One region of the Pseudomonas sp. DTU_2021_1001937_2_SI_NGA_ILE_001 genome, then DNA from elsewhere that is predicted to be linked to it. Evidence: riboswitches for the same ligand, from Rfam matches in the RefSeq annotation. Region 1 holds a riboswitch; the other holds the start of a gene.
What was found. A riboswitch is a leader RNA that binds a small molecule or an ion and turns the genes downstream of it on or off. The one in region 1 is predicted to bind cobalamin.
Positions count from the first base shown of each region.

Region 2: linked by a shared signal. The riboswitch ahead of cobW (cobalamin biosynthesis protein CobW) and the one ahead of cobO (cob(I)yrinic acid a,c-diamide adenosyltransferase) in region 1 are both predicted to bind cobalamin.

Region 1 is NZ_CP135971.1:2,307,604-2,323,420, forward strand. Features, by position in the region: gene cobD (threonine-phosphate decarboxylase CobD) at 1-987, opposite strand, end outside; gene cbiB (adenosylcobinamide-phosphate synthase CbiB) at 980-1,888, opposite strand; gene bluB (5,6-dimethylbenzimidazole synthase) at 1,885-2,535, opposite strand; gene RRX38_RS09770 (cobyrinate a,c-diamide synthase) at 2,532-3,845, opposite strand; gene cobO (cob(I)yrinic acid a,c-diamide adenosyltransferase) at 3,842-4,453, opposite strand; cobalamin riboswitch at 4,542-4,774, opposite strand; gene RRX38_RS09780 (sorbosone dehydrogenase family protein) at 4,880-6,199, shown strand; gene RRX38_RS09785 (C40 family peptidase) at 6,414-6,953, opposite strand; gene RRX38_RS09790 (C40 family peptidase) at 7,026-7,712, opposite strand; gene RRX38_RS09795 (NAD-dependent deacylase) at 7,789-8,565, opposite strand; gene hda (DnaA regulatory inactivator Hda) at 8,559-9,263, opposite strand; gene RRX38_RS09805 (AI-2E family transporter) at 9,423-10,496, opposite strand; gene RRX38_RS09810 (DUF2066 domain-containing protein) at 10,595-11,641, opposite strand; gene purM (phosphoribosylformylglycinamidine cyclo-ligase) at 11,944-13,002, shown strand; gene purN (phosphoribosylglycinamide formyltransferase) at 13,002-13,664, shown strand; gene RRX38_RS09825 (DUF3108 domain-containing protein) at 13,673-14,386, shown strand; gene RRX38_RS09830 (DUF3110 domain-containing protein) at 14,657-14,845, shown strand; gene RRX38_RS09835 (DUF2058 domain-containing protein) at 14,964-15,503, opposite strand; gene mazG (nucleoside triphosphate pyrophosphohydrolase) at 15,544-15,817, opposite strand, start outside.
Region 2 is NZ_CP135971.1:1,174,327-1,190,143, reverse strand. Features, by position in the region: gene RRX38_RS04610 (DUF2970 domain-containing protein) at 447-677, opposite strand; gene metH (methionine synthase) at 813-4,532, opposite strand; gene RRX38_RS04600 (fatty acid cis/trans isomerase) at 4,707-7,004, shown strand; gene RRX38_RS04595 (acyltransferase) at 7,184-8,218, shown strand; gene nfuA (Fe-S biogenesis protein NfuA) at 8,288-8,881, shown strand; gene cobM (precorrin-4 C(11)-methyltransferase) at 8,950-9,696, opposite strand; gene RRX38_RS04580 (cobalamin biosynthesis protein) at 9,773-10,183, opposite strand; gene RRX38_RS04575 (CbtA family protein) at 10,167-10,865, opposite strand; gene RRX38_RS04570 (CbtB domain-containing protein) at 10,877-11,065, opposite strand; cobalamin riboswitch at 11,158-11,374, opposite strand; cobalamin riboswitch at 11,431-11,641, shown strand; gene cobW (cobalamin biosynthesis protein CobW) at 11,732-12,793, shown strand; gene cobN (cobaltochelatase subunit CobN) at 12,797-15,817, shown strand, end outside.

The sequences.
Region 1 (15,817 bases):
GCGGTAGTCGAGCAACAGGCTTTCCAGGCGCTGCCAGTCCGCTTCGCTGGCAGGCAGGCCGAAGCGCAGGCTGCTCTGCGCACCCTCGCCGCTGAACAGGCGCAGCAGCACACCGCGCTGCGCCGCGAATTGGTAAAGCGCCGCCGCCTGGTCGGTCACGCAGCGCTGGAAGAGTGCGCAACCGCCATCGGGTGGCAGCCCGTGGGCCGTCAGCAACGCCTGCAAGCGGGCGGCAGCCTGTTCGGTACGCTCACGCTGGCGTTGCTGGCCCTCGCGGTCGCTGAGACAGGCCAAGCCGACCTTGCGGCTCGGGCCGCTGACCGTCCAGGGACCTAGCTCGCTGGCCAGGGCCTTGAGCAGGCCAGGCTCGGCCAGCACGAAACCCAGACGCACCCCGGCCAGGCCGAAGAACTTGCCGAACGAGCGCAGCACGATCAGCCCGCTGCGCCCGGTCTCGGCGGCCAGGCTGAGGGTCGGGGTGTTATCCATGAAGGCTTCGTCGACCACCAGCCAGCCACCGCGCTCGGCCAGGCGCGCATGCCACTCCAGCAGGCGCTCGGTCGGCAGCAGGCGGCCAGTGGGGTTGTTGGGGTTGACCACCACCAGTACGTCCAGGGTTTCGAGGAAATGCTCGACCTCAGGTTCGAGCACTTCGCGCACCAGAAAACCGTGCTTGCGCCAGGCATGCGCGTGCTCGGCATAGCACGGCGACAACACCCCGACCCTGCCGGTGCCGCGCAAGCGCGGCAGGGCCTGGATCGCCGCCTGGGAACCGGCTACCGGCAGCAGTTGTGCGGCACCGTAGTAGGCACAGGCGGCGGCTTCCAGACCGTCATCGGTTTCCGGCAGGCGCGCCCAGTCGCGCGCTTCGATTGGCGGAATCGGCCAGGCCCAGGGCGCGATGCCGGTCGACAGGTCGAGCCATTGCGCTTGAGCAATCCCATAGCGCTGCGCGGCGGCGCGCAGCCGGCCACCATGCTCAAGCATAGAACGCACCTCCCAGACAAAGGACCAGCAGCCACAGCCACACACCGCGCTGCACCAGTTGCCAGCCGGCCTCGATGGCTTGGGCATCGGCTGGCCGACCTTCGCCCAGCGCCGGGCGCTCGTGCAACTCGCCGTGATAGATCGCCGCACCACCGAGTTGCACCTGCAGGGACCCGGCACCGGCCGCCATCACCGGGCCGGCATTCGGGCTGTCCCAGGTCGGCCCCTGACTGCGCCAGCAGCGCAGCGCACCGCGGGTATGGCCCAGCACGGCGTAGGTCAGCACCACCAGCCGCGCCGGAATATAGTTGAGCAGGTCGTCGATCTTCGCCGCTGCCCAGCCGAAGCGTTCGAAACGTTCGTTGCGGTAGCCCCACATGGCATCCAGGGTATTGCTCAGGCGATACAGCACCACGCCCGGAGCGCCGGCGACCACGAACCAGAACAGCGCAGCGAACACCGCATCGCTGCCGTTCTCCAGCACCGACTCGGTGGCCGCCCGCGCCACGCCGTTGGCCTCCAGGTCGTCGGTCTTGCGGCTGACCAGGTAGCTGACCCGTCGCCGCGCTTCAGCGAGGTCGCCACCGCGCAGTGCAGCAGCCACCGGCATCACGTGCTCGCCAAGACTGCGCAGGCCCAGGGCACAGTACAGGGCAAGGATTTCCACCAGGGTGCCTAGATAAGGCAGCCAGCTCAGCAGGGTGACCAGTAGGGTCAGCGGCAACACCGCCAGCACCCAGGCCGTCACGCCGTGGCTGCGCCAGCCGCGCCCGCCGGCGTTGAAGCGTTGTTCGATACGCCCGGCATAATTGCCGAACGCAACCAGCGGATGCGAGCGTTTCGGTTCGCCGAGCAGCGCATCCAGCGCCACGCCCGCCACGCTCAACAACGCCACACTCATGGCTGCACTCCCCATTGGTTGTCATATACCAGTTGTTCCAGCGGGCGCGCCTGCGCCCAGCCTTCGAGCACCAGCATGGGCGCCGGGTAGAACCCCTGCACCGGCCCCAGGCAGAGAATCGCCAGGGGCCGCGCACCGTCGGGCATACCCAGCAGGTCGGCCAGCGCCTGCGGGTCGAACAGCGACACCCAGCCCATGCCCAGGCCTTCGGCACGGGCCGCCAGCCACAGGTTCTGGATGGCGCAGGACAGCGAAGCGATGTCCATTTCCGGCAGGGTACGGCGGCCGAACACATAGGCCTCGCGACCGTCCATCAAGGCCGCGACGATCACTTCGGCGCAATCGCTGATGCCCTCGACCTTGAGCTTCATGAACTCGTCGGAGCGCTCGCCCAGAGCTTCGGCGGTGCGTACCCGCTCGTCCTCCACCAGGGCCTGCAGGCGGCCACGCAATTGAGTGTCACGGATGCGGATGAACCGCCAGGGCTGCATCAGGCCGACGCTGGGCGCGTGATGCGCGGCCTCCAGCAAACGGGCCAGCACCTCGGGCGCCACGCTGCCGCCGCTGAAGTGGCGCATGTCACGGCGCTCGGCAATGACGCGGTACACCGCGGCGCGTTCTTCGGCACTGAACGGCACGTCGCTCATGGGCGCGCCTCGTCAGGGTGGAACAGCGCGGCCACGGCCTGCGGATTGGACGGAAAGTAGAAATGCACGTAAGAGGCGGTGAGCCGCCCCACGCGGTACACCGCCTCGGCGCCGCGCCCGCCGTTGGGGCTGACACCGCGGGCGATGGGCTGCAACTCGGTGCTGGTCAGCGAATGGTGATAGGTGTGCCCGCGCAGCAGGCCTTCGGGCAGCTCCACGGCCTGCAGGGCCAGGGCAGCGAGACGTTTCTGCATCACCGCTTCGCCAGGCAGCAGGCCGACCAGCTCGGCGCGGGTGCCATCGACATCGGTCAGCGCATCGAGCAGGTACAGCATGCCGCCGCACTCGGCCAGCAGCGGCTTGCCGGCGGCATGGTGAGCGGCGATGGCGCCACGCATCGCCCGGTTGTCCTGCAGCGCCAGGTGATGCAGCTCCGGGTAACCGCCGGGCAGGTAGAGGCTGTCGGCCTCTGGCAGCGCGCTGTCGTGGATCGGCGAAAAGAAACTCAGCTCGGCCCCCATGGCGCGCAGCAGGTCGAGGCTGGCGCCATACGTGAAGGCGAACGCCTCGTCGCGCGCCACGGCAATGCGCACACCGGCCAGCAACGGCTCGGCGGCCTCGAGCGGCGGCGCGGCGAAGCTGACCGGCGGCGGCAGCGGCACCTCGCAAGTGCTGGCCAGCGCCTGCGCGGCGGCATCCAGACGCATGTCCAGGTCGTTCAGTTCACTGGCCTGAACCAGGCCCAGGTGGCGGCTGGGCAGTTCGATGCCGGTCTCGCGGGACAGTGCGCCATACCAGCGCAGCCCCTCGGTCAGGCTGTTTTCCAGCAATTGCGCGTGACGCACGGTGCCGACGCGGTTGGCCAGTACCCCGGCGAATGGCAGGTCCGGCTGGTAGCGCGCCAGGCCCAGGGCAAGGGCGCCGAAGGTCTGGGCCATCGCCGTGCCGTCGATCACGCCGAGCACCGGCACGCCGAAATGCCGCGCCAGATCGGCACTGGAGGGCGTGCCGTCGAACAACCCCATGACCCCTTCGATAAGAATCAGGTCCGCCTCTGCCGCCGCCTCCCACAACAGGCGGCGGCTCTCCCCGGCGCCGACCATCCACAGGTCGAGCTGGTACACCGGCGCGCCGCTGGCGCGTTCGAGAATCATCGGGTCGAGAAAGTCCGGGCCGCACTTGAACACTCGGACCTTGCGGCCCTGATTGCGGTGCAGGCGCGCCAGGGCGGCGGTGACGGTGGTCTTGCCCTGACCGGACGCCGGTGCGGCGATCAGGACCGCCGGGCACTGGCGAGAGGCATCACTCACAGTTCGATGCCCTTTTGCGCGCGGATACCAGCCTGGAAGGCGTGCTTGACCATGCCGATCTCCGACACGGTGTCGGCGAGGTCGACCAGCTCAGGCTTGGCGCCGCGCCCGGTGACCACTACGTGCTGCATCGGCGGGCGGGCCTGCAGGTCAGCAAGCACCTGGTCGAGATCCAGGTAACCATGCTTGAGGGCGATGTTCAGTTCATCGAGGATCACCAGGTTGACGCCAGGGTCGGCGAGCATCTGCCGCGACACTTCCCAGGCGGCCTGGGCAGCGGCGATGTCACGCTGGCGGTCCTGGGTTTCCCAGGTAAAGCCCTCACCCATGACGTGGTAGCGCACCTGCTCGGGAAAGCGCCGGAAGAACAGCTCTTCGCCGGTGGCATTGCGGCCCTTGATGAACTGCACCACGCCGCACTGCATGCCATGGCCCATGGCCCTGGCCAGCATGCCGAACGCCGAACTGCTCTTGCCCTTGCCGTTGCCGCTGAGCACCAGCAGCAGGCCGCACTCGTTGGGCGAGTTGGCAATGCGTTCGTCGATAATGGCTTTCTTGCGCTGCATGCGCGCCAGGTGGCGCTCGTCGCGCTCGGGGGATTCGTTCATCTCAGCTCTCCGCTGGTCACACAGGCGAAAGCAGACGACAGGACGACAAGGCAGACGGCGGCCTTGCGCATAGCATCGCCCGCCGTGATGCCGTGAATAAGTGACAGGCCGGTCTCCGGGCTCATGAGCGAAGCGCGAGGCTTCTCCGGGCTAGGCCCGACCATGCGCCTTCCCGACGTGCGTCAGTGGCATAAGGCATGGGGTTGGCTCATCTACCGTTGCGGGGGCAGCGCCGGAATCGAAAAAAGTCTCTTCCCACCGGCTTCCCTGTTTCACCTTGCCAATCGATGATTGCAAGGCACCTGAAACGAACCGCGAAGGGTAGAGTGTTGGGCTGGGAGCGTCAAACAGTATCGGATTGAACCTGGCCGCTCGCCCTGCCTCTATCAGTCATCCCCTCCGGCGCTGCCGAACCAGGAGTCCAGCATGTCCAGATCCGCTCCACGCCTGATCCTCACTTTGCTGGTCGCGGGCGGCCTGGCAGCCTGTGGCGAAACCGCCCGCTTGCAGGTCGCCGACGGCACCGGCCCCAGCCCCCGGCTGCCGGAACCGAACAAGACCCTGATCCCCACCGTGAACATCGCTCCGGCGGTCGGCTGGCCGGCGGGGGCAAAACCGCTCGCCGCACCCGGCACCCAAGTGGTGGCCTTCGCCAATGGCCTGGATCACCCGCGCTGGCTATACGTGCTGCCCAATGGCGATGTGCTGGTCGCCGAATCCAACGCGCCGGCCAAGGCGTCGTCATCGGGCGGCCTGCGCGAGTGGATCGCCAGCAAGATCATGCAGCGTGCCGGCGCCGGCGTGCCGAGCGCCAACCGCATTACCCTGTTGCGCGATGAAGACAACGACGGCGTGGCCGACACCCGCTCGGTCCTACTGGAAAACCTGAACTCTCCGTTCGGCATGGCGCTGGTGGGCCATACCCTCTACGTGGCCGACACCGACCGGCTGATCAGCTTCCCCTACGAAAGCGGCCAGACTCGCATCAGCGCAGCGCCTACCCTGGTCACCGAACTACCCGGCGGGCCGCTCAACCACCATTGGACCAAGAACGTCATCGCCAGCCCGGACGGCCGCAAGCTGTACGTGACGGTGGGCTCCAACAGCAACGTGGGTGAAAACGGCCTGGATCAGGAACAGGGCCGTGCAGCGATCTGGGAAGTGGACCGGGCCAGCGGCCAGAAGCGCCTGTTCGCTACCGGCCTGCGCAACCCCAATGGCATGGATTGGGAGCCCCATACCGGCAAGCTGTGGACGGCCGTGAACGAGCGTGACGAGATCGGCAGCGACCTGGTGCCCGACTACGTGACTTCAGTGCAGGACGGCGGTTTCTATGGCTGGCCCTGGAGCTACTATGGCCAGCACGTGGACCAGCGAGTAACACCGCAGAACCCGGCACAGGTGGCCAAGGCCCTTGTACCCGACTACGCGGTCGGCCCGCACACCGCGTCGCTGGGCCTGGCCTTCTCCAACGGCAAGAGCCTGGCCGCGCCCTTCGACCAAGGCCTGTTCGTCGGCCAGCATGGCTCATGGAATCGCAAGCCGCACAGCGGCTACAAGGTGGTGTTCATTCCGTTCAGGGATGGCAGACCCGCCGGCCAGCCACTGGATTTGCTGACCGGCTTTCTCGACGCAGAAGGCCAGGCCATGGGCCGCCCGGTTGGCGTAGTGCAGGACAAGCACGGCGGTGTGCTGGTGGCCGATGACGTGGGCAATACGATCTGGCGAGTGACATCGGCGCCTTAGGTGATAGATGGCCCCGTACGGCCCTGAGCGGCTTCAGCCGCGATACTGTTCAGTTAGGCCGGGTAGGAGCGGCTTCAGCCGCGAAGCGCCCACATGTTCCCAACAGATGCAGTGAGTTTCCTGGCGCTTCGCGGCTAAAGCCGCTCCCACCGGGGCACATGCCGCTTAGCTCCCAGCTTATGCCGCTACGACCGGAGCCGCACTGCTTGCGCGCTCAGCGGGCGTTCTGCGCCAGGCTCGAAGGCTGCAGCACGCGCTTGGCGTTCAGGTACGCCTTCTGCCAGTAAGGCGAGCCGATGTTGTCCAGCTTGACCGTGCCACCGGTGGCGGGAGCATGCACGAAGCGCCCTTCGCCGACATAGATACCGGCATGGGACACCTGCGAGCCGCCCGAGGTGGCGAAGAATACCAGGTCACCGGTCTGCAGCTGTTCACGGCTGACACTGGGGGCATTCATCACGATCATGTCGCGGGTCGAGCGCGGCAGGCTGATACCGGCCATGTCGCGGTACACGTAGGCGATCAGGCCGCTGCAATCGAACCCGGAATCCGGCGTGTTGCCACCCCAGCGATAGGGCGTACCGACCAGGCCCAGGGCGCGGAACAGCACATCTTCAACGACAGGAGAAGACATGACCGCCGGGGCGATGATGACGGGGCGCTGCACGACCTTGGGCTGCGGTGGCGGCGCACTGGCGCACGCGCCCAGTAAGGCCGCCAGGGAAATCACGGTTACACGCAAGGTCATCGACATCACCACAACAACTCCCTTCGGATGCGGCCTGTTGCCGAAATTCAAAAAACCCGGTCAGGGACCGGGTTCAGATTACTTGTGACGCTTGATGTTAGCTGGCTTGACGCTGGTGGTGGTCATCGCAGTGGTCTGCGCGTCCCCCGTTGCCGGTACCAGCGCCAGTGCGCGCTTGGCTTCGACGAAGGTCTTGCTCCAGTAGGAGTCGTCCAGGCTGTCGATTCTCACACCCCCGCTGCGGCGGCTGCTGGAGTGGATGAACTGGTCATCACCCAGGTAGATGGCGGCGTGGCTGATGCGACCGCGGCCGGCGGTGCTGAAGAACAGCAGGTCGCCTGGCTTGAGGTCGCGGCGCGACACCTGGGGTGCGTCGATATTCATCATTTCGCGGCTGGAGCGCGGCAGGTTCATGCCGGCCTCTTCGCGGAACAGATAGCCGATGAAGCCGCTGCAGTCGAAACCGGCGGTGGAATTGCCGCCAAAGCGATAGCGGGTGCCTATCAGCGACTTGCCACGTTCGAGGATGCTGTCGGCCAGCAGCGGCAACTGATAGCTGGTGTCGTCGGAGAACTCGGCCAGTTCTTCTTCGCTTTCCAGGCTCTGCCGGGATTGCGCATGCAACGCCTGACGGGCGCTGGACTGGGCGGTAACGGAATTCTGGTACTGCTGGGGCTGCTGGGTCACCGATGACTGGGTGGAGCAACCGAACAGGAAAGTCACGAAAGCGAGTGGCACGAGGGGTGCGAAGCGAACAACCTGCATGGGCACGACCGTGGCTGGAAATGATGAGGAGCGCAGACTATGCCCACTATCATGGCAATTTGCAAATTCTATTGAATTAAATGTGACTTATCAGCTCAGGCATGACATGTGCTGCCCTGCCTTGCAGGAAAATGTCCATCGACGCGCTGTGATCGGTGGCCTGAGGATTGATTTCCAAGGTAAAGCCGCCCGACACCCGGGTGCGCAGCATGGGCTCGTGGATGTAAGGAAAGCTCGCCGTGGTGCCGATGCTCAGCACCGCGTCGAAGCCCAGGGTCATCTGACGCTCCAGGGTACGCAGTGCTTCGGCGGGGAGCATTTCCTGAAACAGCGTGACCGGCGGGCGCAGCACACCGCGGCACGCCTTGCACAACGGTGGTAATGGACCGTCCAGATGCACGGCCAGTTCCGCCTCCTGGGCGTTGCATGCCTGGCAGTACAGGGGCCAGAACTGCCCATGGATCTCGATCAGCCGCTCGACCGGGCTGCCCGCCGCGCGGTGGTAGCCGTCGACATTCTGGGTCAGCACCCAGCACTCGGGCTTGCGGCGCTGCAACTGGGCGATGGCGTAATGGGCGACGTTGGGCTCGCCAGCCAGGCAGGCCTTGCCCAACTGGGCGATGTATTTCCAGCACAGCGCCGGGTCGCGGCGCAGCATCGGCCCGGACAGCGCCATCTCGATAGGCAGGCCATCGTCGGTATGGCCGTTGTAGAGCCCCCCGACACCACGATAGGTCGGCAACCCGGAATCGGCCGACAACCCGGCCCCGGTGATCACCAGAATGCGCTGCGCATGACGCAGGGCGGCGGCGGCCTGGCGAATCAGTTGCGGGTCCGGCGTAGCGGCTACCAACCCAGGGTTTCCTTGAGGAAAGGAATGGTCAGCTTGCGCTTTTCTTGCAGCGAGGCCTGGTCCAGGCGTTCGAGCAGCTCGAACAGCGCGCTCATGCTGCGCGTGCCACGGGTCAGAATGAAGTGCCCGACTTCGTCGGTGAGGTGCAGGCCACGCCGCGAGGCACGCAGTTGCAGGGCACGCAGCTTGTCTTCATCGGACAGGCCACGCATCTGGAACACCAGCGCCATGGTCAGCCGCGACTTGAGGTCCGGCAACTTGATGGGCAATTCGCGGGGCGACTTGGAGGCCGCGATCAACAGGCGTCGGCCACTGTCGCGCAAGCGATTGAACAGGTGGAACAGCGCTTCTTCCCAGTCCGGCTTGCCGGCGATGGCCTGCAGGTCGTCCAGGCACACCAGCTCGTACTGCTCCAGATGGTCGAACAGCTCGACGCCCTGCTCCAGCAACTCGGCCAGCGGCAGGTAGACCGCCGGCTCGCCCAGCTGCTTGAAGCGCAGGCACGCCGCCTGCAACAGGTGGGTGCGTCCTACGCCGTCCTTGCCCCATAGATAGATGAGACTTTCGGTCCACCCCGCGTCCGCTTCGCACAGGCGCTCGACATAGCCGAGCGCCGCTGCATTGGCGCCCGGGTAGTAATTGATGAAGGTGGCGTCATCGCGCAGACGCACACTCAGGGGCAGCTGAACGGGTTTCATGCTGGCTGGGCGCTTCCCGGAAGCAAGCGGTGACCTCTGAACAAAGATAGCAAAGTCTATACCCGCTGGCCGGACCGCACAATGCGACGGACTTCAAGCAAAATCAAAGGCTTGCGAAATCGCCGCAACGACAGTGTCGGCACGCGCCAGCATTCGGTTTCAAAGTTCCGGGTCGCGGTCGCCGGCATACATCTGCGATTCCTTGTACAGCGCATGCAGATGGCGCAGCAGCACCATGATCACCGCCGCCACCGGCAGCGCCAGAAGGATGCCGGTGAAACCGAACAGCTCGCCACCCGCCAGGATGGCGAAGATCACTGCCACCGGGTGCAGGCCGATGCGATCACCGACCAGCAACGGCGTGAGCACCATACCTTCCAGGGCCTGACCCACCATGAACACCGCGACGATGCCGAGCATCGGATAGAGGTCGCCGCCGAACTGGAACAGCCCGGCGATCAGCGCCGAGCCAATGCCGATGACGAAGCCCATGTACGGCACGATGGCCGCCAGGCCGGCGATCATGCCGATCAGCAGGCCCAGCTCCAGCCCGACCAGCATCAGGCCTGCCGCATAGATGACGCCCAGGCCGACCATCACCAGCAGCTGCCCGCGAATGAACGCCCCCAGCACCTCATGACACTCGCCGGCCAGTTGCACGATCTGCGCCTCACGCTGACGCGGCAGCAAGCCGCGGATGCGCGCCATCATCAGGTCCCAGTCGCGCAGCAGGTAGAAGGCCACCACCGGAATCAGCACCAGGTTGGCCAGCCAGCCGATCAGCGCCAGGCTCGACGCCGTCGCCTGCGAGAGCACCACACTGACGATGTCCCCAGCCTGGCCGATGTGCCCGGCCAGGGCCGCCTTGATCTTGTCGAAGCGCCAGAAGCCATCGGCCAGGCCGAACTTGGCCTGTACCCAGGGCAAGGCGGTGTGCTGCAGCCAGTCGAGGATCTGTGGCGCCAGCTCGTACAAGCGCACCAGTTGCTTGACCAGCATCGGCACCAGAATCAGCAGCAAGGCCAGCAGCACCAGGGTGAACAGGCCGAATACCACCACCACGCTCAAGGAGCGGGACAGGCGCAGACGCTCCAGGCGATCGACCAGCGGGTCACCCATGTAAGCCAGCAGCAACGCCACCAGGAACGGCATGAGGATCGGGTGCAGCAGAAAGATGAAGGCGACCAGCAGCGCCGCGCCGCCCAGCCAGTACCAGCGTTTAGTGTCGGTCATGATGTTCCTTGCATCGGATGTCCCTTGAACCAAGGCCTGGACGGCCTTGCACAGGCAGCCAGTGCCGCAACAGGCGACACCGGCTCAGCACCGCCGGATCACCAGCGGAAATACAGCGTGTTGCTTGCGGCAGGTACGGGGGCGCCTGGCGCCTGCGGGGTGGCGGCGGCATTAACCGGGGCGGCCTCACTGGCGGGTACTTCCTGCAGGTGGGCCAGGGACAGTTGGCTGCGCAACTGCTCGGCACTGGCACCGACCTCGAAGCTGGCCTTGTCGCCCTCGACCAGCAGCAATTTGCCACCGAAGGGCTCCAGCAGGCGCATCAGCTGCGCGTAGCGCTCCAGGTTCATGCCTTGCACCTGAAGCGTCTGACTGCTGGCACTGCTGCCGGGCTTGACCGCGAAGCGCGGTGCAAGGCGCTCGCTCACCGCGAGCAGCACCGCATCGGCCAGGGCTTCAGAGGTATCGGCCGTAGCCTTGCCCTGCTCGCGCTGGTCACCCAGCCAGAGCCGCCATTCACCTTGCCACTTGCCAGCGTCTTCACGGGCATGCACCGCCAGGATGGCATCGGTGCCGTAGCGCTCGGAGGCTTGTTTGAGTTCGGCAGGGTCCGCAGCGGAAAGGCTCTTGGCGTTCGCCACGCTCTGCTCGGAGAGGTCTGCCAATGGCAGGTGCAGAGGCAACCCACGGTGCTGGGCTGCGCGGCGCAGCGGCTCGGCAGCAGGCTGGCCGTCGCCGACCAGGTTGGAACCTTCGGTGGAATCAATCAGCCACCAGCCGATCATGCTCGGGCGGTTGCTGCCCCAGATCGGCAGCCCGGCCTGGCGCAGGCTGCGGTCGGTGCTGGCCGGGTCGAAGTCCACCAGCAGGGTCTGCGGCGGCCCGGCCTCGTAGCCGTACTGGCTGATGATCTGTTGCGGGTTCTTGCGCACGTCGGCCAGTGCCGCGCCCTCGGCGGCCTTGGTGCTACCGGTGAGACGTCCCACCAGCGTCTGCAGCGCTGCCTGGGTAGCGCGCTCGCGCTCGTCCGGCGACTGGCTGCTCACCGGTTCGCGTACTTGGTAGAGGTCATTCACGGTCTGCGCGAAAACCGGCAGGCTCGCCAGGCTCAGGCAGCCGAGGAAGAGGAATCTGGAAAAACGCATGGGCAGGTCCTGAAAGGAAAGAAAGCAGGCTCTAGACAGCAGCATGCGCCCAATCATTCACATTCGGGTCGCGATTGTACAGAGCGCCGGCCTGTACATACCCCGGCTTTCATGTGCGCCAGCCCCTGCCCGTCGGGCCAAGGATGGCTCCAGCGCGGCAAGCCTGCTAAAATCGCGCGCCTTCGCAGACCGACCATGGTACCGGTTCCGAAACAGTGCAGCGCATTACCGCGCCACTGGCCCGGACCCGACCGCAGCGGTCGATTCTCTTTCCGAATCCCCCCTAAAGGCCTGGATTTTTTATGAGCAAGCAACCCTCCCTGAGCTACAAAGACGCCGGTGTGGACATCGACGCCGGTGAAGCATTGGTCGAACGCATCAAAGGCGTGGCCAAGCGCACTGCGCGCCCTGAAGTCATGGGCGGCCTGGGAGGTTTCGGCGCGCTCTGCGAAATCCCCGCCGGCTACAAGCAGCCGGTACTGGTCTCCGGCACCGACGGCGTAGGCACCAAGCTGCGTCTGGCGCTGAACCTGAACAAGCACGACAGCATCGGCCAGGACCTGGTCGCCATGTGCGTCAATGACCTGGTGGTGTGCGGTGCCGAGCCGCTGTTCTTCCTCGACTACTACGCCACCGGCAAACTGAATGTCGACGTCGCCGCCACCGTGGTCACCGGCATCGGCGCTGGCTGCGAACTGGCTGGCTGCTCCCTGGTGGGTGGCGAGACCGCCGAGATGCCAGGCATGTACGAAGGCGAAGACTACGACCTGGCCGGCTTCTGCGTAGGTGTGGTGGAAAAGGCCGAGATCATCGACGGCTCGAAGGTCGCCACCGGTGACGCACTGATCGCCCTGCCCTCCTCCGGCCCGCACTCCAACGGCTACTCGCTGATCCGCAAGATCATCGAAGTCTCTGGTGCCGACATCGAAAGCACCCAACTGGGCGGCAAGCCACTGGCCGACCTGCTGATGGCCCCGACGCGCATCTACGTCAAGCCGCTGCTCAAGCTGATCAAGGAAACCGGCGCAGTGAAGGCCATGGCCCACATCACCGGTGGCGGCCTGCTGGACAACATCCCGCGGGTACTGCCAGCCGGCGCCCAGGCGGTCATCGATGTCGCCAGCTGGGAGCGCCCGGCGGTGTTCGACTGGCTGCAGGAAAAAGGCAACGTCGACGAGCACGAAATGCACCGCGTGCTGAACTGCGGCGTCGGCATGGTCATCTGCGTGGCGCAGGACCAAGTGGAACAGGCTCTGAACGTGCTGCGTGAAGCCGGCGAACAGCCGTGGGTGATCGGCCAGATCGGCGCCGCTGCCGAAGGCGCCGCGCAAGTCGAGCTGAACAACCTCAAGGCGCATTGATGCCGGCTTCGACCCAGACGCCCTGCAATGTCGTGGTGTTGCTGTCGGGTACCGGCAGCAACCTGCAGGCCATGATCGACAGTTTCAAGGACAGCGACAGCCCGGCGCGCATTCGCGCGGTGATTTCCAACCGCGCCGACGCCCTGGGGCTGCAACGCGCGCGGGACGCCGGCATCGAAACCCGCGTGCTGGAGCACGCGACGTTCGATGGCCGCGAAGCCTTCGACGCGGCGCTGATGGCGCTGATCGACGATTTCGCCCCCGACCTGGTGGTGCTGGCCGGTTTCATGCGCATTCTCAGCGCCGGCTTCGTCAGCCACTACCAGGGCCGCCTGCTGAACATCCACCCTTCGCTGCTGCCGCGCTACAAGGGCCTGCATACCCACCAGCGCGCCCTGGAAGCTGGCGACCGGGAGCACGGCTGCAGCGTGCACTTCGTCACCGAGGAACTCGACGGCGGACCACTGGTCGTACAGTCAGTGATTTCGGTAGAGTTGCATGATTCGCCCGCCAGCCTGGCACAACGTGTCCACGCCCAGGAACACCGGATTTACCCACTGGCCATTCGCTGGTTCGCCGAAGGCCGTCTGCGCCTCGATGAACAGGGCGCACGCCTGGATGGCCAGTTGCTTCCGGCCAGCGGCCACCTGATTCGAAACTAGGAGATCCCATGCGTCGCGCACTGCTCTTCGCTTTCGCCCTGCTCGCCCTGCCTGTTGCCCAGGCAGCCGACCTTCAGCCGTTCTCCGCCAGCTACACCGCCGACTGGAAGCAGCTGCCCATGAGCGGCACCGCCGAGCGCAGCCTGGAAGCCGGCCCCAACGGCACCTGGAACCTCAACTTCAAGGCTTCCATGGTCATCGCCAGCCTCACCGAGTCGAGCACCCTGAAGGTCGACAAGGACGTGATGGTGCCCCAGACCTACAGCTTCGAGCGCAGTGGCCTGGGCAAGTCGAAAAAGGTCGACCTGGCCTTCGACTGGACCAACAAGGTGGTGACCGGCAGCGACCGCGGCGACGCGATCAAGCTGCCGATCAACCGCGGCGTGCTGGACAAATCCACTTACCAGCTGGCCCTGCAGCATGACGTGGCCGCCGGCAAGAAAAGCATGAGCTACCAAGTGGTCGACGGTGACGAACTGGACACCTACGACTTCCGCGTACTGGGCTCGGAAACCGTGTCCACCAAGGCCGGCCAGATCGACGCGATCAAGGTCGAGCGGGTCCGTGACCCCACGCAGAGCAAGCGCATCACCGTGCTCTGGTTCGCCAAGGACTGGGACTACCTGCTGGTGCGCCTGCAACAGGTCGAGACCGACGGCAAGGAGTACAACATCATGCTCCAGGACGGTACGGTGAACGGCAAGCCGGTCAAAGGCCGCTAAACCGGGATAGCAGTGAAAAGCCCCTGGTAGCGATACCAGGGGCTTTTTTGTGGGCGCAAGGAAAGCAGGCGCCAGTGCCGCAGCGAGCGGGAAGCGGATTCATGAAACATGAAGAAACATTCATAGTGGCTCAAGGCCTTGTCATTCAAGGCGTCCAGCCTTTCGGGCGGGCTGGGAACTTTATGAGGCTATTTACTTAGCAAGCTAATAAAAACTATAAAAAAGGCCTGCGACATCTCGCCGCAGTTATCAGAATCGGGAGATCACACCATGACCGTAACAGTGACTGAACGCGACGAAGCCCACCTCTCTCATGAGGCCATCGGCCACGGCATCCATATCTGGGATGTGCGCCAGCAGGACCAGTTGGTCGGAATGTTCCACGAAGAAGCCGACGCGCAGCGCTACAAAGAAGAACTCGAAGCGCAGGAGAATCAAGCCCACGCCGAACATCGCTGAATTCTGCTGCGTGCGCAGGGCCCCGGCCCTGCCAGCAATTCAAAGGGGCGACTGCAGCCGCGAAGAGCTTCGCGGTAGCAGTCGCCCCTAAAGGTTCAGCGCGCTTCTGGCGAGGTGGTTACCACATCAGATCGTCTGGAATCTGGTAGGCCGCATACGGATCGTCGGCATCCGGGGCCTCGGTAGGTGTATTGAGCAGCACGATACGCTTCGGGTCGCGTTCCTGGATCTTCAGCGCCGCTTCGCGAGGGATGATCTCGTAGCCGCCACCGTGATGCACGATGGCCAGCGAGCCGCTGCTCAGCTTGTTACGCATCAAGGCATTCACCGCAATGCGCTTGACCTTCTTGTCATCGACGAAGTTGTAGTAATCCTCGCTGTTGATCTTGGGCAGGCGCGACACTTCGATCAACTGCTTGATCTGCGCAGCGCGCGCCTTGGCCTCGACCTTCTCCTGCTGCTGGCGATTGAGTTCCTGGTCGCGCTTGGCCTTTTCGGCCATGGCTTCCTGGGCGGCGCGCTTCTGCGAGTCGTCGATCTCGATCTGCCCCTTGTGGGCCAGACGCTGTTCTTTCTGCTTGGCTTTGCTGACCTGTTTGGCCTGCTTTTCGTTGACCAGGCCAGCCTTGAGCAGCTGGTCGCGTAGGGAAAGGCTCATTGTCTACTCGCTTGATACAGTACAGCCGCTTGCAGTTCGGTCAACCGCAGGCGGCGGGGTTCTTTTCCTGTCGTTTGGCTTCGCCCCACAGGGCGTCGAGTTCTTCCAGGCTGCAGCCTTCGAGAGCCCGCCCCTGGTCACGCACCACCGACTCGATGAAACGAAAACGCCGGTCGAACTTGCCGTTGGCGGAGCGTAGCGCAGTTTCCGGGTCGACTTTAAGGTGCCGGGCCAGATTGACCACCGAAAACAGCAGATCGCCGATTTCCTCGGCCATCTCAGCCGTTGCACCGCCAGCCATGGCCTCCAGCACT
Region 2 (15,817 bases), 1.1 Mb from region 1:
CTCGGGGCCTGCCTCATCTGGACAATTCTCTGCGCGCACGGTCGCGCACTCCCTGCGGAGCGGTGGCGAAGATACCAGTTTGCTGATATCGGCAAAAGTGATGTTTATATATATGCAAATCACTAAAAGCGATATGCAGCACGCCGCCGGTCTTGTCCCTGCTTGAAGTATGGTTAAGCGCAGGCTTAACTACCTGCATCCCTCCCTTTTACATCTGCATTCACTCACAAAACCAACAAGAGGCAATGCGATGCGTAACCACACCAAGACTGCCAAGCCTGACAGCTCTGTAGATGCCTGGGCGATCTTCTTCCTGATTCTGCTCGTCGTGGGTGGCGCGGTGTTCTGGGTCAGTGGTCAGTGAGCTGATCTGACTCCGCAACCGGCCATCGTCCGAGGGGAGGGGTGCGGGTGGTGCGTTGGCAGTGACCTGCCGACGTACCGCTTCAGGCACCGAGGAAATACAGCACCAGACGCACGATCAACAGCAGCCCGAGGGCGAATACCAGGGTGAAGCCAAGGCCCAGCACCACAAAATGCCAGGGCTTGTCATGGCTGAAATCCCGTTGTCGATTGCGCTCGCTCTGCACGCCGAAGGCAGCGGCCAGAACGCTGTGCAGCATCTGCCAGAAGGTGGGTGGCGACTTCTTCTCGGTGGGGCTGTTCTTGTTGTCCATGGGGCGGCCCTGCACGCGCCTGTATTCAGGCAGGGTAACCCCATTGGCGCAGGACTGACGGACCAGCCGACGCGAGGCTTGGTCGGGTGCCGGACGGCACCCGACCAAGCCCGCTCGGCCTTGCGCTGAGCGGCTTTACTCCTCGTAGCCCAGGTTCGGCGCCAGCCAGCGTTCGGTCACTTCCAGCGGCTGCTGTTTGCGCACGCTGTAGCTTTCCACCTGATCCTTGTCGACCTTGCCCACGGCGAAATACTGCGCCTCGGGGTGGGCGAAGTACCAGCCGCTGACAGCGGCGGCCGGGAACATCGCATAGTGCTCGGTGAGGAACACACCGCTGCGGCCTGCCGTGTGCGGTGCCGTATCCGCTGGCAATGGGTCGAGCAGATTGAACAGGGTGCGCTTCTCGGTGTGGTCAGGGCAGGCGGGGTAACCGGGGGCAGGGCGGATACCGCTGTACTGCTCGCGAATCAGCGCCTCGTTGTCCAGTTGCTCGTCGGCCGCATAGCCCCAGTACGCCTTGCGCACCCGCTCGTGCAGCCATTCGGCACAGGCTTCGGCGAGGCGGTCGGCGAGGGCCTTGACCATGATCGCGTTATAGTCGTCGCCCTTGTCCTGGTAGGCCTTGGCCACTTCCTCGGCGCCGATGCCGGCGGTGGTAATGAAACCGCCCATGTAGTCGGTAACGCCGCTGTCCTTGGGCGCCACATAGTCGGCCAGCGACAGGTTCGGCTTGCCGTCGGGCTTGATGGTCTGCTGGCGCAGGTGGTGCAGGGTGGCCAGGGTCTGGCCGTCTTCGCCGTAGACTTCCAGGTCGTCATGGTTGACCTGGTTGGCCGGCCAGAAGCCGAATACCGCGCGGGCACGGATGAGCTTCTCGTCGATCAGCTTGCGCAGCAGCTTCTGCGCGTCGTCGAACAGCACCGTGGCGGCTTCGCCGACCACTTCGTCGGTGAGGATGCGCGGGTACTTGCCCGCCAGGTCCCAGGAAATGAAGAAGGGTGTCCAGTCGATGTACTCGGCCAGCACGTTGAGGTCGATGTCTTCCAGCACGCGGGTGCCGGTGAAGCTCGGCTTGACCGGAGTGTAGCCGGACCAGTCGAACTGCGGCTTGTTGGCCAGGGCCTGGGCGTAGGGCAGGCGCTCGGTACGGGTGCTGCGCGCGGCAGTGCGCTCGCGCACCTGTACGTATTCCTCGCGGGTCTTGGCCACGAACGCCGGTTTCAGCTCCTTGGACAGCAGTTGCGTGGCCACGCCGACGGCACGCGAGGCGTCGGTGACGTAGATCACCGCGTCATTGCTGTAGCGCGGCTCGATCTTCACCGCGGTGTGCGCCTTGGAGGTGGTGGCGCCGCCGATCAGCAGCGGCAGGTGGAAGTCCTGGCGCTGCATTTCGCGGGCGACGTGGACCATCTCGTCGAGCGACGGGGTGATCAATCCCGACAGGCCGATGATGTCGCATTTCTGCTCCTTGGCGACCTGCAGGATCTTCTCCGCCGGCACCATCACGCCCAGGTCGACGATATCGTAGCCATTGCAGCCCAGCACCACGCCGACGATGTTCTTGCCGATGTCGTGCACGTCGCCCTTGACCGTGGCCATGAGGATCTTGCCCTTGGCTTCCGGTTTGTCGCCCTTCTCGGCCTCGATGAACGGGATCAGGTGCGCCACGGCCTGTTTCATCACCCGTGCGGACTTGACCACTTGGGGCAGGAACATCTTGCCCGAGCCGAACAGGTCGCCAACCACGTTCATGCCTGACATCAGCGGGCCTTCGATGACCTCGATGGGACGCTTGAACGACAGCCGCGATTCTTCGGTGTCTTCGACGATGAACGCGGTGATGCCCTTGACCAGCGCATGTTCCAGGCGCTGATTCACCGGCCAGCTGCGCCACTCTTCGGTCTCGGCTTCCTTGGCGGCACCATCGCCTTTGTATTCGTCGGCGATCGCCAGCAACGCATCGGTGCCTTCCGGGGTACGGTTGAGCACCACGTCCTCGACCTTCTCACGCAGTGCGGCGGGGATCTCGTCGTAGATCTCCAGCTGGCCGGCGTTGACGATACCCATGGTCAGGCCATTGCGGATCGCGTGGTATAGGAACACCGAGTGGATCGCCTCGCGCACCGGGTTGTTGCCACGGAACGAGAACGACACGTTGGACACGCCACCACTGGATAGCGCGTAGGGCAGGTGGTGGCGAATGTAGGCACAGGCCTCGATGAAGTCGACGGCGTAGTTGTTGTGCTCTTCGATGCCGGTGGCCACGGCGAAGATGTTCGGGTCGAAGATGATGTCTTCCGGCGGGAAGCCCACTTCATTGACCAGGATGTCGTAGCTGCGCTGGCAGATTTCCTTCTTGCGTGCGGCGGTGTCGGCCTGGCCGACCTCGTCGAAAGCCATCACCACCACGGCGGCGCCGTAGCGCTTGCACAGCCGGGCGTGGTGCTTGAACGCCTCGACGCCTTCCTTCATGGAGATCGAGTTGACGATGCCCTTGCCCTGGATGCACTTCAAGCCGGCTTCGATCACCTCCCATTTGGAGGAGTCGATCATGATCGGCACCCGGGAAATGTCCGGCTCGCCGGCGATCAGGTTGAGGAAACGGACCATGGCGGCCTGGGAGTCGAGCATCCCTTCGTCCATGTTGATGTCGATCACCTGGGCGCCGGCCTCGACCTGCTGCAGCGCCACTTCCAACGCCTCGGTGTAGTTCTCTTCACGGATCAGCCGGGCGAACTTGGCGGAGCCGGTGATGTTGGTGCGCTCGCCGACGTTGACGAACAGCGAGCTGCGGTCGATGGTGAACGGCTCCAGGCCCGACAGGCGGCAGGCCTTGGGGATCTCGGGAATGGTCCGTGGCGAGTACTTGGCTACGGCTTCGGCGATGGCCTGGATATGCGCCGGGGTGGTGCCGCAGCAACCCCCGATGATGTTCAGGAAGCCGCTGGCAGCGAACTCCTCGACCACGGCGGCCATCTGCGCCGGGGTTTCGTCGTATTCACCGAAGGCATTCGGCAGGCCGGCGTTGGGGTGCGCCGAGACGTGGGTGTCGGCCTTGTTCGACAGCTCTTCGAGGTAGGGGCGCAGGTCGCTGGCGCCCAGGGCGCAGTTCAGGCCCACCGAGATCGGCTTGGCATGGCGCACCGAGTTCCAGAAGGCCTCGGTGGTCTGCCCGGAAAGGGTACGGCCCGAGGCGTCGGTAATGGTGCCGCTGATCATGATCGGCAGTTCGATGCCGTCTTCCTCGAAGACCTGCTGCACGGCGAAGATCGCCGCCTTGGCGTTGAGGGTGTCGAAGATGGTCTCGATGAGGATCAGGTCGGCACCGCCCTCGATCAGGCCACGCGTGGCCTCGGTGTAGTTCTCCACCAGCTCGTCGAAGGTGACGTTGCGGTAGCCGGGGTCGTTGACGTCCGGGGAGATCGAGCAGGTGCGGCTGGTCGGGCCCAGCACGCCGGCGACGAAGCGCGGCCGATCCGGGGTTTCCAGGGTCTTGGCATCGGCCACCTGGCGGGCGATGCGTGCGCCTTCGACGTTGAGTTCGTAGACCAGCGCTTCCATGCCGTAGTCGGCCTGGGATACCCGGGTGGCGTTGAAGGTGTTGGTTTCCAGGATGTCGGCACCGGCGTCCAGGTAGGCCTTCTCGATGGCACCAATCACGTCCGGGCGGGTCAGAAGCAGCAGGTCGTTGTTGCCTTTGACGTCGCTTGGCCAGTCGGCGAAGCGTTCGCCGCGGTAGTCCTGCTCTTCGAGCCGGTAGCTCTGGATCATGGTGCCCATGCCGCCATCGAGGATCAGAATCCTTTCTTTCAGAGCGTTCAGAAGAGCGTGATGGCGGGCGCTGCGGTCAGACATGGGGGCTACCTTGAAAAGGCCGGAACAGAACGGGCCGGGATAAACAGAAAGGCAAAATCATAGCAAAGCCGAACAGATTTAGCGTTGCCTGGGCTTTTTCATGAAAATCGCTCATGTTGGTGTCGCCCTGTCACTGTAAACTTGCGGCCATTTGGCCTGGGGAATTCACCGGATATGCCGTACCGTCTGCTGGCAAGCCTTGCCTTGTTGCTGTCTTGCTGCACGCTTCAGGCGGGCGATCTGCCCGTGCCTGTTTCTTACACCCGTGACATCCAGCCGATCCTCACCGAGAAGTGCGTGGCTTGCCATGCCTGCAACGACGCGCCCTGCCAGCTCAACCTCGGCAGCGCCGAGGGGCTGCTGCGCGGTGCCAACAAGGTGCCGGTTTACCAGGGCGAACGCACCCAGGCGGTGGACCCCACCCGGTTGTTCTACGATGCCAGCGGCCAGGCAGCCTGGCAGCGCAAGGGCTTCTACTCGGTGCTTGAAGCGCACGGCGGCCAGCCGGCTCTGCTGGGGCGCATGCTGGAGCTTGCGCAACAGAACCCGTTGCCGCCCAACAGCAAACTGCCCGATGACATCGTGCTGGGCATCAACCGCGAAAACCTTTGCCCATTGCCTGAAGAGTTCAACGGCTACGCCGCCGCGCATTCCACCCAGGGCATGCCGCTGGCGGTGAGTGGCCTGGATGCCGCCGAGTATCAGACGCTGCAGCGCTGGCTGGCGGCGGGGGCGCCGGTGGACCAGCAGGCGTTGCGGCCCAGTGCCACCGAGGCAGCGCAGATAGCCGAGTGGGAAGCCTTGCTCAACCGCCCGGGCGCCCGTGAGGTCCTGGTGGCGCGCTGGCTGTATGAGCACCTGTTTCTCGCGCATATCTATTTCGAAGGCGGCGAGACGGGGCATTTCTTCCAGTGGGTGCGTTCGCGCACCCCCAGTGGCCAGCCCGTGGACATCATCGCCACTCGGCGGCCCAACGACGATCCGGGTCGTGACCGGTTCTTCTATCGCCTGGTGCCGGTACAGGGCGTCATCGTTCACAAGACCCACATCACCTATGCCATGGGGCCGAACAAGCTCAAGCGCGTGCAGCAGCTGTTCTATGGCAACGACTGGCAGGCCCAGGCGGTCCCGGGTTACGGTCCCGGTCACCGGGCCAACCCCTTCCTGACCTTCGAGGCGATTCCGGCACGGGCGCGCTATCAGTTCATGCTCGACAACGCCGAGTACTTCGTGCGCAGCTTCATCCGTGGCCCGGTGTGCCGAGGGCAGATCGCCACCGATGTGATTCGCGACCATTTCTGGGTGCTGTTCCAGGACCCCTCCAGCGACCTGTACCTCACCGACGCGCGTTACCAGGGTCAGGCCACGCCGCTGCTGGCCATGCCGGGGCAGAATGACGACGTGGGCAGCGTGCTGGGCCTGTGGCTGGCCTACAAAGACCGCCGCAACGCCTACGAAGACCTGCGTCGTGACCATTACGCCAAGGCGCCGCCCGCCGATTGGCCGACCCTGTGGACCGGCAACGACAATGCCTTGCTCACCGTTTTCCGCCATTTCGACAGCGCCACGGTGAACAAGGGCCTGATCGGCGACGTGCCCAAATCCACCTGGCTGTTCGACTACCCGCTGCTGGAACGCACCTATTACCAGTTGGTGGTCAATTTCGACGTGTACGGCAATATCGCCCACCAGGCACAGACCCGCCTGTATTTCGACCTGATCCGCAATGGCGCGGAGATCAACTTCATGCGCTTGATGCCGGCCGACCGTCGCGAAGACCTGCTCGGCGACCTGTACCAGGACTCCGGCAAGATCAAGATGTGGCTGGATTACCAGAGCATCGACGACGACACGCCAAGCCGCCTGCGCCTGGACGAAAAGCGCACGCTGCGCGATTTTGCCGGGCAGCTGCTGCGCCGCGTCGGGCCGCTGAACGTCGCGCCAGACCCGATCAACCGTTGCCCGACCGATGGCCGCTGCGCCAGGCCCGGCCTGCCCGCGCAGATCAGTCAGGCCGAGCAGGCGCTCAGTCGCCTGGCGTCGCGTCCGGCTTCGCGGTTGAAGGTGATTGAGTGGCTGCCTGAGGCGACCATGCTGCGTGTCGAAGACAGCGGCGGCCATCGTGAAATCTACAGCGTGCTGCGCAACCGTGCGCACAGCAACGTGGCGTTCCTGCTCGGCGAGTCGTATCGCTATTTGCCCAAGCACGACACCCTGACCGTCTATCCCGGTGTGCTGAGCAGTTACCCGAACTTCATGTTCAACGTGCCAGCTGGCGAGGTGCCAGCGTTCGTCCAGGCCACGGAGCAGGTCACCGACCAGCCAGGCTTCGAGAAACTGGTCGAGCGCTGGGGCGTGCGACGCACCCATCCGCAGTTCTGGAAAATGTTCCACGACCTGAACCGCTACGTTCAGGAACACGAACCGGTCGAAGCCGGTGTGCTGGACATGAATCGCTACGAAAACCTCTGAAAACCGGGGCTTTCCGGGCTGCAGGCCTTGTGGTGTATGGCCTGCAGCCATTATTGCGAACCTGAACGAAGCGCTTTTTCTCTGATCTTTTACGCCTGGGTACGGTCCCTATAGGGCGTGCTTGCACCAGCGTGGTGCGGGCGATCATTGAGAGAACAGCGAGCACAAGAGGTTCAGGAATGCTGATTTCGGTTCAGGCCCTGCGGGCAATCGCCGCATGGGTCGTGGTGTGCCATCACTTCATGCAGATCTTCTTCGACTTCAAGGCCAGCGGGCCGATCGGCGAATTCTTCGTTTCCAGAGGCGCGGTCGGCGTCGATATCTTTTTCGTCATCAGTGGGCTGGTGATCTACCTCTCCACCTGCAAGCGCGACATCCCCGCCAGTCAGTTCATCGCCCATCGTCTGTTCCGTATCGTGCCTGCCTACTGGCTGTACACCCTGGCCATGGGGTTGCTGTTACTGTGGGCCGCGCCCTGGCTGCCGCACCAGGTGATCGGCTGGCAGAACTTCATTCTCTCGCTGTTCTTCCTGCCCTCGGAGAACCCTGGCGGCTATGGCCTGTACCCGACGCTGAATGTCGGCTGGACGCTCAACTACGAGATGTTCTTCTACCTGCTGTTCTCCCTGGTGTTTCTCTTCGAGCGACGCGTGCGCCCGCTGATCATTACCGTGGCGCTGCTGGCAGTTACCGAGCTGCTGGCGCGCAAGATGCTCAGCGGTTCGCTGCCCGGCCGCTTCTACGGCAACGACATCGTCTATGAATTCCTCCTGGGTATCGGTATCGGCATGGCTCACCAGCGCGGCTGGATTCGCGAGGCGCTGTGGTTGCCGCTGGCCGGCCTGGCACTTGGGGTGATGCTGATTCTGCAACTCGATAACAGCCAGCGCCTGCTGCACTGGGGCCTGCCCAGCGCACTGATCGTGCTGTGCTGCGTGTCTCTGGAGCCGCTGTTTCGCGGCAGCGAGCTACTCAAGAAGCTTGGCGATTGCTCGTATTCGGTGTACCTGCTGCACGTACTGGTGCTGTATGGCGGTCTGCTGCTGGCGCAGCGCTACAGCCTCAACCCGTATCTGGTGTTCGCCTTCTGCGTGCCGATCATCGCCGGGGGTGCCTGGCTGAGCTACGAATGGATCGAGAAGGGTCTGTACCAGCGCATGAAGGCCTGGCTGGACACTCGTCGCACGGCGCGTCAGGCGGTAGCACTTTCCTGACCTAAATACTAGGTTTTGTGCGACGCCTGCGATTGGCGTAAACTGCCGCCACGTCTGCGAGGAATATTCATGACCGCCATAACCATTACCGATGCTGCCCACGATTACCTGGCCGACCTGCTGGAAAAGCAGAACACCCCAGGTATCGGCATCCGTATCTTCATCACCCAGCCGGGTACCCAGTACGCCGAAACCTGCATCGCCTACTGCAAGCCCGGCGAAGAGAAGCCGGACGACAAGGCCGTGGGCCTCAAGCGCTTCACTGCCTGGATCGACGGTTTCAGCGAGGCCTTCCTGGAAGATGCCATCGTCGACTACGCCACCGACCGCATGGGTGGCCAGCTGACCATCAAGGCCCCCAACGCCAAGGTGCCGATGGTCAGCGCCGACAGTCCGATCAACGAGCGCATCAACTACTACCTGCAAACCGAGATCAACCCCGGTCTGGCCAGTCATGGCGGCCAGGTCAGCCTGATCGACGTGGTGGAAGAGGGCGAGCAGAACATTGCCGTGCTGCAGTTCGGCGGCGGTTGCCAGGGCTGCGGACAGGCCGACGTGACCCTCAAGGAAGGCATCGAGCGCACCCTACTGGAGCGCATTCCCGAGTTGCACGGTGTGCGTGACGTCACCGACCACAGCCAGAAAGAGAACGCCTACTACTGATCGCGTGGTGTTCGCCTTCGCCAGTCCCAACAGCGAGCCCGGTACCTGAGTACCGGGCTCGCGGCGTTTCAGGGGCGGAAAAGGTGGGCGTGGCTGGCGCGATACAGCGCCGAGTCGGCGAAATTGTCCGCTGCCAGCACCCGCCCGACCAGAATCAGGGCCGTGCGTCTGAAGCCCTTGGCCTGCACCTGGACCTCGATGTCCGCCAGGGTCCCGCGCACCCAGTCCTGGTCTGGCCAGCTGGCGCGATGCACCACCGCCACCGGGCAGTCCTGGCCATAATGCGGCAGCAATTCTTCGACGATGCGCCCAAGGTTCTTCACCCCCAGGTGAATGGCCAGGGTCGCGCCATGCCGCGCCAGATCACCTAACGCTTCGCCGGCCGGCATCGGCGAGCTGTCGGCGTAGCGGGTGAGTATCACCGTCTGGGCGACGTCTGGCAGGGTCAGTTCAGTCTCCAGCAGCGCCGCGCAGGCGGCCGTGGCGGTGACCCCGGGAATGATCTCGAAGGGGATGCCCAGCTCGCGCAGGTGGCGGATCTGCTCGCCGATTGCGCCATACAGGCTTGGGTCGCCGGAGTGGACCCGGGCGACATCCTGGCCTTGTGCATGAGCAGATTTCATCAGCGCGATGATCTGCTCCAGGTGCAGCCCTGCGCTATCGACCACCTGCACGGCGCTGTGGCCCTCCAGGACCGCGGACGGCACCAGCGAGCCGGCGTAGATGAGCACCGGGCACTGTTGGATCAGCCGTTGGCCCTTGACGGTGATCAGGTCCGGATCGCCGGGCCCGGCGCCGATGAAATAGACAGTCACGCTTCACTCCACGAAAAAACAGGAAAACCCTTGGCAGCGAGCAGGCTCGTGCCATGCCAGGCGTCATTGGAGGGCATCAGCCAGCACTTGCCAAGGCGAATGTCGCCTGGCGGCTCTTGCGGTAGGGGATCAGCAGCCGTGCTGTGCCAGCGTTCAGCTGAGCGGCCAGGGCCAGTGCCGCGCTTTCGGCCACCCCGTGGCAGCCGGTGTGCTTGAACGCCAATGCCGAACGATGGCTCAGCTGTGCGTCGAAGGGCTGCAACTGCGCGGCAGTGAAAAACACCAGCGGCAGGCCCAGCTCGGCAGCCAGGGCATGCAGGCCCGGTGTGTCGCGGCGTCGTTCGATGCAGGCCAGGCCGCCGACCTGCGCCAGGCTCAGGCCCTGTTCGGCCAGGCTGGCGTCGATCAGCGCGCGTAGCGCCTCGGCGCTGCACTCGGCCTGGCAACCCAGGCCGATGGCCAACTGGCTTTTATTGCTCGCCGACATGGGCGCGGCGGAACAGCCAGGCAGTCAGGGCTCCCAGTGCAACCCAGAACACTGCGTTGGTCAGCAGCGAGGCGACGATGAACTGGCTTTCCAGTGCTTCAGGGGCCAGGCTGGCATGGGCCGTGGGTTGCGGCGCGCCGATCACGTGCGGACCCAGCAGCCAGGCGGCGCCCAGCAGTTTCAGCCACAGCCCGCGACCGAATACCAGCAGTGCCAGCCCGGCGGCGGTGGCGGCCGCCGTGGAGATCCACCAGGTCTGGCGCTGTCCCAGTTCGGCGGCGGCAGTGCCGGGCAGCTCCGGGGGCAGGCCGAGCGTCGGCGCCAGGACGAACACCGCGAAACCCGCCAACCCCCACAGCAGGCCTTGCCGCGTGCTGCCCGGCATACGTAGGGAATACAGGCCGACGAGCATCAGTGCGAAGCCCACCGCCACCACCAGATTGCCTGCCGCGGTCGACAGCACGCGCTGCCAGCCGTCCTGTGGCGCCCAGGCTTCTTCGTCATGCTCGTGGCTGTGGGCGGCGCTGCCCTCGGCGTGCTCGTGGGCCTGGGCGGCAGGCGCGCTTTCGTAGGTCTCGGCCTGGAGAATCAGCGGGCTGACCCACAGGCTCTGTACCAGGGTCAGCAGCAGGGCCGCCAACAGGCCGCTGAAACCAGCGGTTTGCAGGATTCGCTTGAACATCGGCTGGATTCTCAGTGGCAGGGGAAGGCCGCGCTGTGGCGGGTATCGTGAGCGGCGTTGTGTACGGCGTCGATGTGCGAGAAGCCGGCGAAATACACCAGGCATGCGCCCAGCAGGATGGCGCTGGTGGCGGCGACCAGGCGCTGGCCGAGGGGGATGGCGGTGGTCCGGGTAGCGGGGCTGCTGCTCAGGGTGGTCATGGGGCTTGCCTCGTACAAAAGGGGCAGGCCATGCGCAGACGCACCGCCGGGCACGCCCGGCAGGCAGCGAATGCACCCGCCCACCGCAGGTCATCGAAAGGTTCGTGGCGGGCCGGTCTCCGGGCTGGCGAGGGGCGCCAGGGCGCCGTGACAAAGGCCGCCTTCCCATGCCAACGGCACAGTGGATAGGCCTTTCGCTCGCTTACCGTTGCGGGGGCAGCACCGGACTTTGCGACGCGCGGACAGCAGCGGCGCAGCACCGGTTTCCCGTTTCACCCCGCGAGGGGCACCCGTAACAAGGTGTGTAGCAGAGCATGGTCGTGCCGGGGCGTCAATCTCGACGTTGACCTGCCGCTGGGCACTGCGTAGCCTTGCGCCTTTGAGGTTGCCTGCGCGAGCGGGCTGAAAATGGGAATGCGGGCCCCGCCAGGGCACAAGCCGCAGCTGCCCCCGCAACTGTAAGCGGTCATGTTCGGTGCCACGCCACTGCCAGCGCGGGAAGGCGCACCGAATGCCCGGGCCCGACGGCCGGGCTCGCCGCAAGCCAGGAGACCTGCCTCGAAGCATTCACACTCAAACCGGGCGGGGTGATCCGGTGGCGAATCCGGTCGTGCATCGTGCGCGGTCGGCGTCCCGTCTGCCCGCCGAACCGCCAAAGGGCACTCGATGAAATCACTGGCCAAGCTTCCCGTCACCATCGTCACCGGCTTCCTCGGCTCGGGCAAGACCACCCTGCTGCGGCACATGCTCGACAACGCCGAAGGCCGGCGCATCGCGGTGATCGTCAACGAATTCGGCGAACTGGGCATCGACGGCGAAATCCTCAAGCAATGCACCATCGGCTGCACCGAAGAGGAGGCCAGCGGGCGTGTCTACGAGCTGGCCAACGGTTGCCTGTGCTGCACCGTGCAGGAAGAGTTCTTCCCGGTGATGCGCGAGCTGGTGGCGCGGCGTGGCGACCTCGATCACATCCTCATCGAAACCAGCGGCCTGGCCTTGCCAAAGCCCCTGGTACAGGCCTTCCAGTGGCCGGAAATCCGCAACGCCTGCACCGTCGATGCGGTGATCACCGTGGTCGACAGCCCCGCCGTCAAGGCCGGCACCTTCGCCGCCTACCCAGACCAGGTCGATGCGCAGCGCAAGCTGGACCCGAACCTCGACCACGAATCGCCGCTGCACGAGCTGTTCGCCGACCAACTGGCCAGCGCCGACCTGGTGATCCTCAACAAGGCCGACATGATCGACGCCGAAGGCCTGGCCGCAGTGCGTGCCGAAGTCGCCGAGGAACTGCCGCCAGCTGTCAAGGTGGTGGAAGCCAGCAGCGGCCGCCTGCCGCTGAATGTGCTGCTTGGCGTGGGCGCCGAGTCTGAAGTGCACATCGACGGGCGCAAGACGCACCACGACAGCCATCATGAAGGTGAAGACGATGACCACGACCACGACGCCTTCGACTCCATTTCCATTCAGCTGCCCGAAGCCCAGGAAAGCGTGCTGCTCGAAGCCCTGAACCGCCTGGTGGTCGAGCACGGCATCCTGCGTGTGAAGGGTTTCGCAGCGATTCCCGGCAAGCCGATGCGCCTGCTGATCCAGGGTGTAGGCACTCGCTTCGACAAGCACTTCGACCGCGCCTGGCGCAGCGATGAGCCGCGTGCCACCCAGCTGGTGCTGATCGGCCAGGACCTGGACGCCGCGCAACTCCAGGCACGCCTGCACGCCGCGCTGGCCTGACCGATGCACCTGTTGAGGACCCAGCCCGGCGGTTTCGTGCCGGACGACAGCATCGCCGACCTCGGGCAGAGCCCCGCCGAGCTGGTGATTCTCTGCAGTGGCGACTCCAGCCTGGCGCTGCTCGCCGAAGCCGCCCAGCGCCTGCCGGATGACTACCCCAGCCTGCGTCTGGCCAACCCGATGCAGGTGCAGAACCACGCCTCGGTGGACTTGTATGTCGAAGAGGTGTTGCAGCATGCGCGGCTGATCCTGCTGTCCCTGCACGGCGGCATTGGCTACTGGCGCTATGGCGTGCAGCGCCTGATGGAGCTGGCCGAGCGTGGCGTGCAGGTGATCCTGGTGCCCGGCGACGACCGCCCGGACCCGGAGCTGTCCGAGCTGAGCAGCGTACCGGCCGCCGAGCGTGACCGGCTGTGGCAGTTCCTGCGCCAGGGCGGCCTGGATAACGCGCTGAATCTGTTCAACTGCATCGCCAGCCGCTGGCTGGGCGTCGAGTACCCTTGGGACGAACCCTGCGCCTTGCCGCGTACGGCGATCTACCACCCCCGGCACGGCACCGCCACCCTGGCCGACTGGCAAGCCGACTGGAGCACTGACGCACCGGTCGCCGGCCTGCTGTTCTACCGCTCGCACCTGCAGGCGGCCAATACCGCGTTCATCGATGTGTTCTGCCAGCGCCTGCAGGCCCAGGGCCTCAATCCACTGCCCATTGCGGTGGCCAGCCTCAAGGAGCCCGGCTGTCTGCAGGTGGTGGAAGACCTCTTCGACACAGCGGGGGTGGCGCTGATACTCAACACCACCGGTTTCGCCCAGTCGACGCCGGAGGCGCCGCACCTGCGGCCGTTCCGTCGCGATGTACCGGTCATCCAGGCGATCTGCGCCCAGGACAACGAGCCGGGCTGGCAGGCCAGCGACCTGGGCCTGGGCGCCCGCGACCTGGCCATGCACATTGCCCTGCCGGAACTGGACGGGCGCATCATCAGCCGGCCGATCAGCTTCAAGGACCTGGCCTGGCGCAGCGAGCGCAGCCAGTCCGACGTGGTCTGCTACCGCGCCCAGCCCGAGCGCATGGACTTCGTCGCCCAGCTGGCGCGACGCTGGATAGAACTGGCGCGGCGCGCCAATCCGGACAAACGCGTGGCGTTGATTCTCGCCAACTACCCGACCCGCGATGGGCGCATCGGCAACGGCGTGGGGCTTGATACCCCGGGTGCCGCCCTGAACATCCTGCGTGCCCTGCAGGCTCAGGGCTACCCGGTAGAGGACCTGCCGGACAGCGGCAGCGCGCTGATCCAGCGCTTGCTGGGCGGCGTCACCAATGACCTCGACAGCGTCGACCTGCGGCCCTGCCAACAGAGCCTGGCCCTGAAGGACTACCGACAGGCCTTCGCTGCGCTGCCCGCGGCCAGCCGTGACGCGGTGTTGCAACGCTGGGGCGCGCCCGAGGCGGACCCGATGTTCCGCAGTGGGCGCATGATGGTCGCCGGCATCCGCCTGGGCCTGACCTTCGTCGGCATCCAGCCGGCGCGCGGTTACCAGGTCGACCCCAGTGCGGTGTATCACGACCCGGACCTGGTGCCGCCGCACGGCTACCTGGCGTTCTACTTCTGGCTGCGCCAGGTGTACGGCGCCCACGCGCTGGTGCATGTGGGCAAGCATGGCAATCTGGAATGGCTGCCGGGCAAGGGCGTGGGCCTGTCGGCCAGTTGCTGGCCGGACGCGATTCTCGGGCCGCTGCCGAACATCTATCCGTTCATCGTCAACGACCCGGGCGAGGGCGCCCAGGCCAAGCGGCGTACCCAGGCGGTGATCATCGACCACCTGATGCCACCGCTGACCCGTGCCGAAACCTACGGCCCGCTGCGCGACCTGGAGCTGCTGGCCGACGAATACTACGAGGCGCAACTGCTCGACCCGCGCCGTGCCCAGGAACTGCAACGGCAGATTCTCCAGCGTGTGCGCGAAACCCATCTGGACCAGGAGCTGGGCCTGGACGCCGCAACCAATGCCGAGCAGGACGCCGCTACCTGGCTGCCGCGTCTGGACACCTACCTCTGCGACCTCAAGGAGTCGCAGATTCGCGATGGCCTGCATGTGTTCGGCGAGTCACCGGCCGGGCGCCTGCGCATCGACACCTTGCTGGCGCTGCTGCGCATTCCTCGTGGCGACGGGCGTGGTGCGCATTCCAGCCTGTTGCGCGCCCTGGCCAAGGCTTTCGCGCTGGGGTTCGATCCGCTGGACTGCGCCTTGGGAGAGCCCTGTGGCGAACAGCGCCCGGCGGCGCTGCAGGCGGTCAGCGATGCGCCGTGGCGGACCCTGGGCGACAGTCGCGAGCGTCTGGAGCTGTATGCCGCACAGCTGATCGAGCGGGTGCTGGCGGGTGAGTCGCTGCACGCGCTGCCGGTTCATGACGATCTGCAGGCGATTCTCGAACATTTGCGCCAGCGGGTCGCGCCATGCCTGGACGCCTGCGGGCCGGCGGAAATGCAAGGCCTGCTCGACGCCCTGGCCGGTCGCTTCGTGCCAGCCGGTCCCAGTGGTGCGCCAAGCCGCGGCCGGCTTGACGTGTTGCCCACCGGGCGCAACTTCTTCAGCGTCGATGTGCGCAACCTGCCGACCCCCACGGCCTGGCGCATCGGTTTCCAGTCGGCCAGCCTGCTGCTGGAGCGTCACCTGCAAGACCATGGCGATCACCTGCGCCAGTTGGGCCTGTCGGTGTGGGGCACCGCGACCATGCGCACCGGCGGCGACGACATCGCCCAGGCCATGGCGCTGATGGGGGTGCGCCCCGTATGGGCCACCGGCAGCCAGCGCGTCGACGACTTCGAGATTCTGCCGTTGAGCCTGCTCGACCGTCCGCGCGTGGATGTGACCCTGCGCGTCTCGGGCTTCTTCCGCGATGCCTTCGCCAGCCTCATCAAGTTGTTCGACGCCGCCGTGCAGGCGGTCGCCGGGCTGGACGAGCCGGATGACCTCAACCCGCTGGCAGCCCGGGTGCGTGAAGAGCGCCAGGCACTGCAAGCC